Linked DNA regions of Caballeronia sp. LZ062. The main gene of each other region encodes a partner of the protein of the gene in region 2 in a complex. Links are inferred from orthologs where the notes say so. Each region holds a gene or a part of one and is shown on either strand. Other genes may lie near its edges.

Region 1 (3,427 bases), 350 kb from region 2 along the record:
ACGAGCCGCTGGAACTGCTGCCGCCCGACGAGCCGCCGCTACTGGAACTGGAGTTGTTGTCGCTGCCGCCGCCGCATGCGGCAAGCGTGAGGGCGAGAAACAGCGCGCCGAACCAGCGCGCGGCGTTGCCGGTGGGCCGGGAAGATGCCGCGCCGAGGCCGAGTGTCGTTCTAAGCATTATCGGATTCTCCCGTCGCTTACTGGATGTCGCTGGCGGAAACGCCGGCGGGCAAAGACTGCGGCAGGTACGCGCTGCCCGAGAATGCGCCCATGTGGCCGCCCGAATGCACGACGAGTCCCGACGCTTCCACGCTCACCGGCCCGCGTCCGCCTCGTGCGGCGCGCTGCGCGAGCAGGCCTTGCTGATACTGCGGGAAATAGCTGCCGAGCAAGGTGGCGAGATCCGGCACGCGCGGCCCACGCCAGGCAATGCCGAACACCGTGCCGCCGGACGACACGTATTCGTTGATGACGGTGCCGCTCGCGAGCGTCGTCGAGCGGACGGTGAACGTCGATGCCGTGGATGCGCCGGACGCGCCGGACGCCCCGGTCGCGGCATGCACGACCGCATTCGCGGCGGTCGCGCCTTGCGGCGCGGTCAGCGGTTCGCCGCCGAGCGCCGCGCGCGCCGGTCCGGCTGTGCAGACGCTGAGCGCGCCTGCGAGAAAGGCCAACGATAGCCTGAGATGCCCATGACGGGGTTGCTTCGGTACCTTCACTGGGCCTCCTGTCGATTCCAATGGATGGTTGTCTGCCGGGGCCGCGCGCCGTTTTCGGGGCTGCGGCCCGCTTGCCGATTGAAGCATCATAGGGATGCTATAGCCATCAGTATGCCAAATCCCGAAAAACGGCCGCGTCACGCGCACGTCGCGCGCCGTTGGGACGGAAGAATCGAACAGTAAGTCAGGCAGAAGTTCCCAGTCGATAGATGCCTTGCTAAAACGGGAGTCGAGGAAGGAATTCGGCGCAAACGCAAACGCGGAACGCATCCGAAGAGGCGCTCCGCGTCTGTGCTGCATGCCGTCAGGAAGCCCGAAGGCTCAGAAGCCGAGGCTCGCGAGCAGATCGTCTACTTGCGACTGATCCTGCACGACGTCGCTGCGCCCTTCCGGATTGATCTGCGGTCCGTTGAGCAGACTTTCCGTACTGCCCGTCGATGACGACATCAGCGCCGCCGCCGACGCCGCGAACTGCTCGCGCCGCTCGGGCGCGATGTTTTCCAGCAGCACGCCCAGCAGTTGCTGTTCGATCAGATACACGACGTCCGTGATCTTCTTGATCACCTGACCGGTCAGATCCTGGAAATCCTGCGCGAGCATGATTTCCAGCAGTTGCGTGTTGGTCGCCTGCGTCTTTTCCGGCACGCTTTGCAGGAAGCTGCGCGTCTGCGCGAGCAACTCGCCCGCTTCGCCCTGCGCGAGCGGCGCGCCGTACCATTGCGCCCAACGATCGTCGAGTGCCTGCGCTTCGCGCTGCATCGCTTCCTGCATCGGCTTGGCGAGTTCGATCGCGTTGAGCGCGCGGTCGGCCGCCTGCTCGGTCATCGTCGCGACGTACTTCAGGCGGTCGCGCGCGTCGGGCACGGCCTGCGCCGCGGCTTCCACTTGCTTGTCGAGACCCAGTTCGCGCATCGAGTCGCGCAGCGTGCGCGTCAATTGGCCGATGCGCGCGAGAATGCGGTCGCTCGAGAAATCGTTATCGGCCTCGGCTGCGACAGCGGAAAGTTCAGTGGTCAGATCGTTCACGATCAGCTCCCGGCTTTAGCCATCTTCTCGAGAATCTTGGTGAGCTTCTCGTCGAGCGTGGCGGCCGTGAAAGGCTTCACCACGTAACCATTCGCGCCCGCTTGCGCCGCCGCGATGATGTTCTCCTTCTTCGATTCCGCCGTCACCATCAGCACCGGCAGATGCGACAGCGTCGCGTCCGCGCGAATCTGCTGCAGCATCGACAGGCCGTCGAGGTTCGGCATGTTCCAGTCGGAGATCACGAAGTCGAAGCCGCCGCCGCGCAGACGCGCGAGGCCCGCCGCGCCGTCTTCTGCTTCGTCGACGTTCGAGTAGCCGAGCTCCTTCAGCAGATTACGCACGATACGTCGCATCGTCGGAAAATCGTCGACGACGAGGATCTTCATGTTCTTGTCCATCATTGCTCCCGTGTGTTCTCAGTGCGGCGTGACACCGCGTAATTCAATTCAGTTAAATCAGACGCGCTGCACGCGTTCGCCCATCGATGCCAGCCGCGCCATCACGCGCCGGCTCATTTCAGAAAGCGGCGCGATCTCGCTCGCACCGCCCATTGCAATTGCTTCGCGCGGCATGCCGAACACCACGCAACTCGCTTCGTCCTGCGCGAGCGTGTAGGCGCCCGCCTGCTGCATCTCGAGCAGCCCCGCCGCGCCGTCGCGGCCCATGCCGGTCAGAATCACGCCGATCGCGTTCTTGCCTGCATGCTGCGCGGCCGAATGGAACAGCACATCCACCGACGGACGATGCCGGTTCACCGGCGGCGCATCCGACAGATGCGCGACGTAGTTCGCCCCGCTACGCGCGAGCACGAGGTGCGCGTGGCCCGGCGCGATATACGCATGGCCCGGCAACACGCGCTCGCCGTGCTCCGCTTCCTTCACCGTGATGCGGCACAGCCCGTTCAGGCGCTGCGCGAACGACTTCGTGAAGCCCGGCGGCATGTGCTGCGCGATCAGCACCGCAGGCGCGTCCGGCGGCAGCGGCACGAGCACTTCGCGGATCGCTTCCGTGCCGCCCGTCGATGCGCCGACGATCACGAGCTTTTCCGTCGACACGAGCGGGTTGTTGATGAGCGGCGCGGGCTTCGCGCCAGCGTGACCTTGCGCGCTCGGCGCGCTCGCCGCGTGCGCGATTTGCCGCACGCGCGCCCGGGAAGCGGCGCGAACCTTGTCGGCGAGCTTCTCGGCGTAATCCAGCATGCCCTCGCGGATGCCGACTTTCGGCTTCGTCACGAAGTCCACCGCGCCCAGTTCCAGCGCGCGCAGCGTGATTTCGTTGCCGCGTTCCGTCAGCGACGACACCATCACGACCGGCATCGGCCGAAGGCGCATCAGCTTCTCCAGAAAGTCGAGGCCGTCCATGCGCGGCATTTCGACATCCAGCGTCAGCACGTCCGGGTTGTGCAGCTTGATCAGTTCACGCGCGACGAGCGGATCGGGCGCGGTCGCGCACACGTGCATGTCGGGCTGCGAGTTGATGATCTCGGTCATCAGGCTGCGCACGAGCGCCGAATCGTCGACGCACAATACTTTGATCTTCGGCGCGGCTTCTTTGCCGCCATTCGATGCATTCAACATGCTCACGCCTCCTCCACCGTCTTCGCGATGCGCGCCGTCCGCGCCATCGCGCTGGTCGCACGCGCCGCGGCCGTCGATCCCGACGCGCCGAACAGCTCGACGCGC
Region 2 (5,596 bases):
GCCTCTTTCGATAGCTTGAATTGTTGACTATCCCGGTCGCAAACGATGGCGCGAACAGAAGGGGGATTCGGCGCCAACTCGTTCTATTGCGAGAGCGCGCGTCGCTTGAAAAGAAAATCGGGCGTGGCCCTCGCGGAGCACGCCCGATGACATCGGCAAAGACGATCGGCTTTACTTGCCGGTACTGACGAACTTCTGAAGACGCTTGTTCGCTTCGCCGGCGAGCGCATCGCGGAAGCGCTGGCCGAACGATCCCGGCAACGTTTGCGCGGGCGATCCCGTCACGCCGGCCGGCACTTCGGCTTCCGCGGAGCCGGCGGGCATCGTGTGAAGAAGCCGCACGTTGCCCGGCCCTGCGCCAAGAACGAGCCACGTATCGCCGATCTCGACGACCGCCACGCGTTCCTTGTTGCCGAGCGATGCGCCGCCTACTACCTTCACGAGGCCGCTGCGCTTGCCGCCCTGGAAGCCGAACTTGCGGGCGAGCCACGCGCAGCCGAACACGAAGCCGATGACGACGGCGAGCCCCAGCAGCGTTTGCAGCACCGCGCCGAAGCCGAGCGACGGCACCGCGCTGCCCGCGCCGACGCCCGAGGCGATCTGCGCGGCGTGATTCACGGCGTTCATGTCGGCCGCATGAGCAAAAAGCGGCGCGGCGGACAAGACGACAGCGGCCAGGCGTTTCATCGATTCAGCTTCCGGATGCGTTCGGACGGCGTGATGATGTCCGTCAGGCGAATGCCGAACTTGTCGTTGACCACGACCACTTCGCCCTGCGCGATCAGACAGCCGTTCACGAGCACGTCCATCGGCTCGCCCGCGAGTCCGTCCAGTTCCACGACCGAACCCTGCGCGAGTTGCAGCAGGTTGCGGATCGCGATCTTCGTGCGCCCGAGTTCCACCGTCATCTGCACGGGGATGTCGAGAATCATGTCGATGTCGTTGCGCGTCGAGGGCGTCGCGGCCTTAGACAGCGGCTGAAACACGCCCGCCGATGCGACCGGCGCTTCGTTGCCGTTCTGTTCGGCAAGCGCGCTTGCCCAGTCGTCCATCGAGAGTTCTTCGTCTTTCATGTCGGTCGCGCCGGGCTCGGTGCCTTCCTGCATCAGATCACTCATAACTACCTTCCTTCGTCGAATCGCTTGCGCCGCTGATCATGTTTTGGACGCGCAGCGCGTATTGACCATTGAAAATTCCGTAACCGCATTCCATCACCGGCACGCCGTCCACCTTCGCGACGACCTGCTCGGGAATATCGATCGGCAAGACATCGCCCACGCGCATGTTGAGCAGCTTCTCGAACGACGAGCGAATCTCCGCGAGATCCACGGTCAGCTCCACTTCCGCCGACTGCACCTGCTGCGACAGCACGCGCACCCAGCGGCGGTCCACTTCGAGCGCTTCGCCCTGAATCGGCGAGGAAAGCACGTCGCGGATCGGCTCGATCATCGAGTACGGGAAGCAGATGTGCAGCGTGCCGCCAATCGAGCCGAACTCGATGGTGAACTGCGTCACGATGACGATTTCGTTCGGCGTCGCGACGTTGGCGAACTGCGTGTGCATCTCCGAGCGCATGTACTCGAATTGCAGCGGGCGCACGCTGCGCCACGACGCCGCGTAGTGCTCGAACACGAGGTTCAGCAGCTTGTGGATGATGCGCTGTTCCGTCTGCGTGAACTCGCGGCCTTCGACGCGCGTATGAAACCGCCCGTCGCCGCCGAAGAGGTTATCGACGACGAAGAACACGAGGTTCGGATCGAACACGAACAGCGACGTGCCGCGCAGAGGCTTCACATGGACCAGGTTGAGGTTGGTCGGGATCGGCAGGTTGCGCGTGAATTCGCTGTACTTCTGCACCTTCACCGGGCCGACGGAGATTTCCGCCGAACGCCGCATGAAGTTGAAGATGCCCACGCGCATGAGGCGCGCGAAGCGGTCGTTGATGATTTCGAGGCCGGGCATCCGGCCGCGGACGATGCGTTCCTGCGTCGCGATGTTGTACGGACGCACGCCGGCGGGCTTGTTTTCGTCGGAGACTTGATCAATCTCGCCGGTGACGCCCTTGAGGAGGGCATCGACCTCCTCTTGCGACATGAACTCTTCGTGGCCCATGACTCTCTTTCCTTGGATAGATGCGGGCGCTTACTGAACGACGAATTCAGTGAAGAGCACTTCTTGGACGTGCGCCGGTTGCTCCGGCGTGCTGCCGGCGGCTTCGACCGCGGCGCGCAGTTCGTCGGCGAGCTTGCGTTTGCCTTCGATGCCGGCGAGGTCTTCCGGATGCTTGGCCGAAAGAAGCAGCAGTACGCGGCTGCGGATTTCCGGCATGCGTTCGGTGAGCGCGGCTTGCGCTTTCTCGTCCTTGAGCTTGAGCGTGAGGCCGACGCGCAGGTAATGCATGATGCCGTCGTCGGCTTGCAGGTTGACCGTCAGCGACTCGAGCGGGAAGAACACCGGCGGCGGCAGCGGCGCGGGCTTCGCGGGGCCGTGCGCGGACTTGCCGAGCACGAAATAGGCGCCGCCGGCGCCTGCGCCGAGCAGCACGATCGCCCCGATGGCGATGATCAAAATGCGCTTGAGCTTGCCGCTCTTTGCGGGAACGATGGGTTGCTGGTTTGCGGTAGTGGTAGCCATGAATGCGTGCCTCTTTCGATAGGTTGAATTGTTCGCTATCGCGGCTTGTCGTGATGGGTCGAACAGAGGGGGTTTTTGGTGCCTTTTTGGGGTTCTCGACGGTTGGTCAGGGGCTGCCCTGACGACCCGGTGCGGCGGTCTTTGCGGTTTGCTTGGAACCGCAATTGCACCGCTCTTCTTTTTCGTAGAACTTGTGCTCGCGTCGGTCGGTTAGCGCTGTTTGCTTCGTGGAACTTGAATTCGTGTCGGTCTTTTGGCGTTGTTGCTTCGTGAAACTTGCTTTCTTGGCGGTCTATTAGCGTTGCCCCTGCTCGGGTGGGGTTTGCGCCGCACGCTTTGAGGCCGGTTTTTCGGGTAGAAGGTCGTGAAGCTTGTATTCGCGTTGGTCTATTAGCGTTGCCCCTCCCCGGGGCGGGGGTCACTTTCTTTGCTGCTGCAAAGAAAGTAACCAAAGAAAGCAGCTTTTTTCCGAACCGCCCGATGCACAAATACAAGTGGCCACTTCGCAGAGAAGCATTGGCCCTCAGCTTGAATCAGCCCTGAATCACCTTCCGCGCCCGCTGACCACCACGTCCTTCGAGCTCCTTGGCTCGTTAAAACCAGTCGCACATTTCACCCTGCCAACAAAGTCCCAGCTACTTTGTAAGCGCGGCCTTGCCTGCTTGCGCTAGGCGGCCAAGCGGGGCCGGGCGGAGCAGGCCAGGACGCCACTACGCGCGGCGCCTGTGTCCGCGCTCGTCGCTATGACAATGCCGCTCGCGCATGCGGTTCACATCGTTGAATGGCTTGGCATGGCTCGGCTCGGCGTGGCTTGCCTTGCCTCGGCTTCGTTTGGTTTGGCGTGGCTTGCCTGGCGCGGAGTGGTTTCGCTTGGCTTGCCACGTGCCTATCTAGGCAGAGCCGTTGTGTCTGTTGGTTTTATCGAGCCAAGGGGCTCGGAGGACGTGGTGCTCAGCGGGCGTGGAGGGTGATTCAGGGCTGATTCAAGCTGAGTGCCAATGCTTTTCTGCGGAGTGCACCGTCATTCAAAACCGCGGGCGAAAAAGCTGCTTTCTTTGGTTACTTTCTTTGCATGGGACCAGAGTACGGCGCTAAAGCGCCTACTCTGGTCGACAGCAAAGAAAGTGACCCCCGCCCCGGGGAGGGGCAACACTAATAGACCGACACGAATACAAGGTCCCCGAAAGAACGAAAGACGGAACGAACGAAAGACCGCCCAAGCGCTACTGCGCAGCTCCGCAACCCCGCCCCGGCAAGGGGCAATGCCAATAGACCGACGCGAGAACAGCTTCTCCGAAGACCCGCGCCCATCGGGGAAACAGAAGCCCTTAAGCAAAAGTATCCACAAGCCCCACGGTCCGCCGCACGACCGCGGCAACGGCCCCGCCAGCGGCCTCAAGACCGCCACCGCCAACACCCCGCCCTCCGCGAGAGGAAGAAGAACCCCCGCCCTGACCATCCCCCTGCGACTGGCGCGCAAACGCCGACCCATCCGAGACACTCGTGCTGCCGAGGCTGATGCCATTGGCTTCCATCGCCTCGCGCAGCTTCGGCATAGCCGCTTCGACAGCCTCACGCACCTGCGCATGCTGCGATACGAACAGCGCGTGCGCATGATTGTCGGCGACCTGAAGCGTCACCTGAAGCGGACCGAGATCCTTCGGATTCAGCGTCAGCTCCGCGCTCTGCTGATCCGACTTCGACACGAACACGACCTTCTGGCTGAACGCATCGTCCCAGCCGGATGCGCCCACGTGCGGCGCAATCGCCGCGCTCGTCGCCGCCGTCGTCGCGCCTTGCGGGCTCGATACGCCCGAATTCGCCGATGCCGCCTGCAACGCCACCGCATGCGCCGCCGCATCGGCGGTCTGCTTGTACGCCGAGCTCGCGCCGTCGCCGGCCGGCGTCAGCGCGTCCTGCGCCGTCGCGAGCGCGGCGGCGTTCGTCTGCGTCGCGGTCGCAGCGGCGTTCTTCGCATCGCCCGATGCCGCGTTCGTCAACGCGATGCCGCGCGCACCCTTCGCACCCGCGCCGAGCAAGGCGCCCGGGGTCTCGCCACTCGCCTCATTGGTGCCGGTCGCGCCGTTGCCGCCATTGACGCTCGCGTGTGCCGCCGCCATCGCCGCTGCATTCGCCGGCGTGCCGTTCATGGCCGCGAGCGCGGCCTGCAGCGCGTCTTCAGCCGATTTCGCGTCCGTGCTCTTCTTGGCGTCGCCCGTCGTGGATGCGTCGCCGTCCGTCGATGCCGCCGCGCCAGTCGCCGCATCGGTGAGCGCGGTGAGCGTGGTGTCGTCGGCATCCGCATCCGACGCGTCGGCGGCGTCCGCGCGCGCCTTCGCTTCGGCGGCCGCTTTCGCGGCGGCATCGGCTGAGTTCGCGGGCTTCGCGTTGGCGGCGGTCGATTTCGATGCGTCCGCGCCGTCGCTCTTGTCGGCGTGCTTCGGCGCCTCGTGCGTCGCGTCCGTCTTGCCGCTCGCATCCGCCGACGCCTTCGCGTCATCGCTCTTGCCGGCGCTCGCGGTGTCGTCGGGTTTCGGTGCGTCGTGGACGCTCGACTTGTTGTCGGAGGCGAGCGCCTTCGCCGCGAGGGCGTCCGCGTTCGCGCGGTCGGTCATGCCTTGCAGCGTCTGCCCGAACGAAACGCCCGCGCTCGCCGCGCGCTTGGCCGTCGATGCGCTCGACGAGCTCGCGCCCGTGAGCGCGCCGATGGTTGAAACGGAGGACATGTTCGACCTCTCAAATCCTGTAATGAAACACACGCGGCGCTCGCTGCCATGACAGCAGCGCCGCTAAAAATCCGTCAGGCGCGTTCGGCGCGCATGCGCAGCACCTTGGCCGCGTGCTCGTCCGCTTCGCGCTGTTCGACGCGTGCCGCCTTGCGCGCGAGAACCGCCTCGCCGCGTGCCGCCAGCACTTCGTAGCTGCCCACCTTCTGCTTCTTGAGCCGCCACTCCGGCTTCGC

Evidence for each region.
Region 1: the proteins of fliM (region 2) and cheY are in contact, whole or in part, in a crystal structure (PDB 1F4V), measured with the Escherichia coli proteins. The link is inferred for Caballeronia sp. LZ062 from one-to-one orthologs.

The regions. Positions count from the first base shown.
Region 1 is NZ_JARTWB010000002.1:2,369,089-2,372,515, forward strand. The notes cover bases 446-3,364. They hold cheY (chemotaxis response regulator CheY), read right to left. Parts: upstream 2,144-3,364; coding sequence 1,748-2,143; downstream 446-1,747. Other genes in these bases: P9239_RS17115 (DUF2844 domain-containing protein), read right to left, coding at 446-719; cheZ (protein phosphatase CheZ), read right to left, coding at 1,041-1,745; P9239_RS17130 (chemotaxis response regulator protein-glutamate methylesterase), read right to left, coding at 2,201-3,322; cheD (chemoreceptor glutamine deamidase CheD), read right to left, coding at 3,325-3,364. In the rest of the region: P9239_RS17110 (DUF3443 domain-containing protein), read right to left, coding at 1-178; more of P9239_RS17115, read right to left, coding at 198-445; more of cheD, read right to left, coding at 3,365-3,427. UniProt on the Escherichia coli protein: Involved in the transmission of sensory signals from the chemoreceptors to the flagellar motors.
Region 2 is NZ_JARTWB010000002.1:2,721,774-2,727,369, forward strand. Bases 112-2,930 are described here. They hold fliM (flagellar motor switch protein FliM), read right to left. Parts: upstream 2,113-2,930; coding sequence 1,111-2,112; downstream 112-1,110. Other genes in these bases: fliO (flagellar biosynthetic protein FliO), read right to left, coding at 172-687; fliN (flagellar motor switch protein FliN), read right to left, coding at 684-1,106; fliL (flagellar basal body-associated protein FliL), read right to left, coding at 2,143-2,634. Outside these bases: P9239_RS18755 (flagellar hook-length control protein FliK), read right to left, coding at 3,963-5,360; flagellar export protein FliJ, read right to left, coding at 5,435-5,596. UniProt on the Escherichia coli protein: FliM is one of three proteins (FliG, FliN, FliM) that forms the rotor-mounted switch complex (C ring), located at the base of the basal body.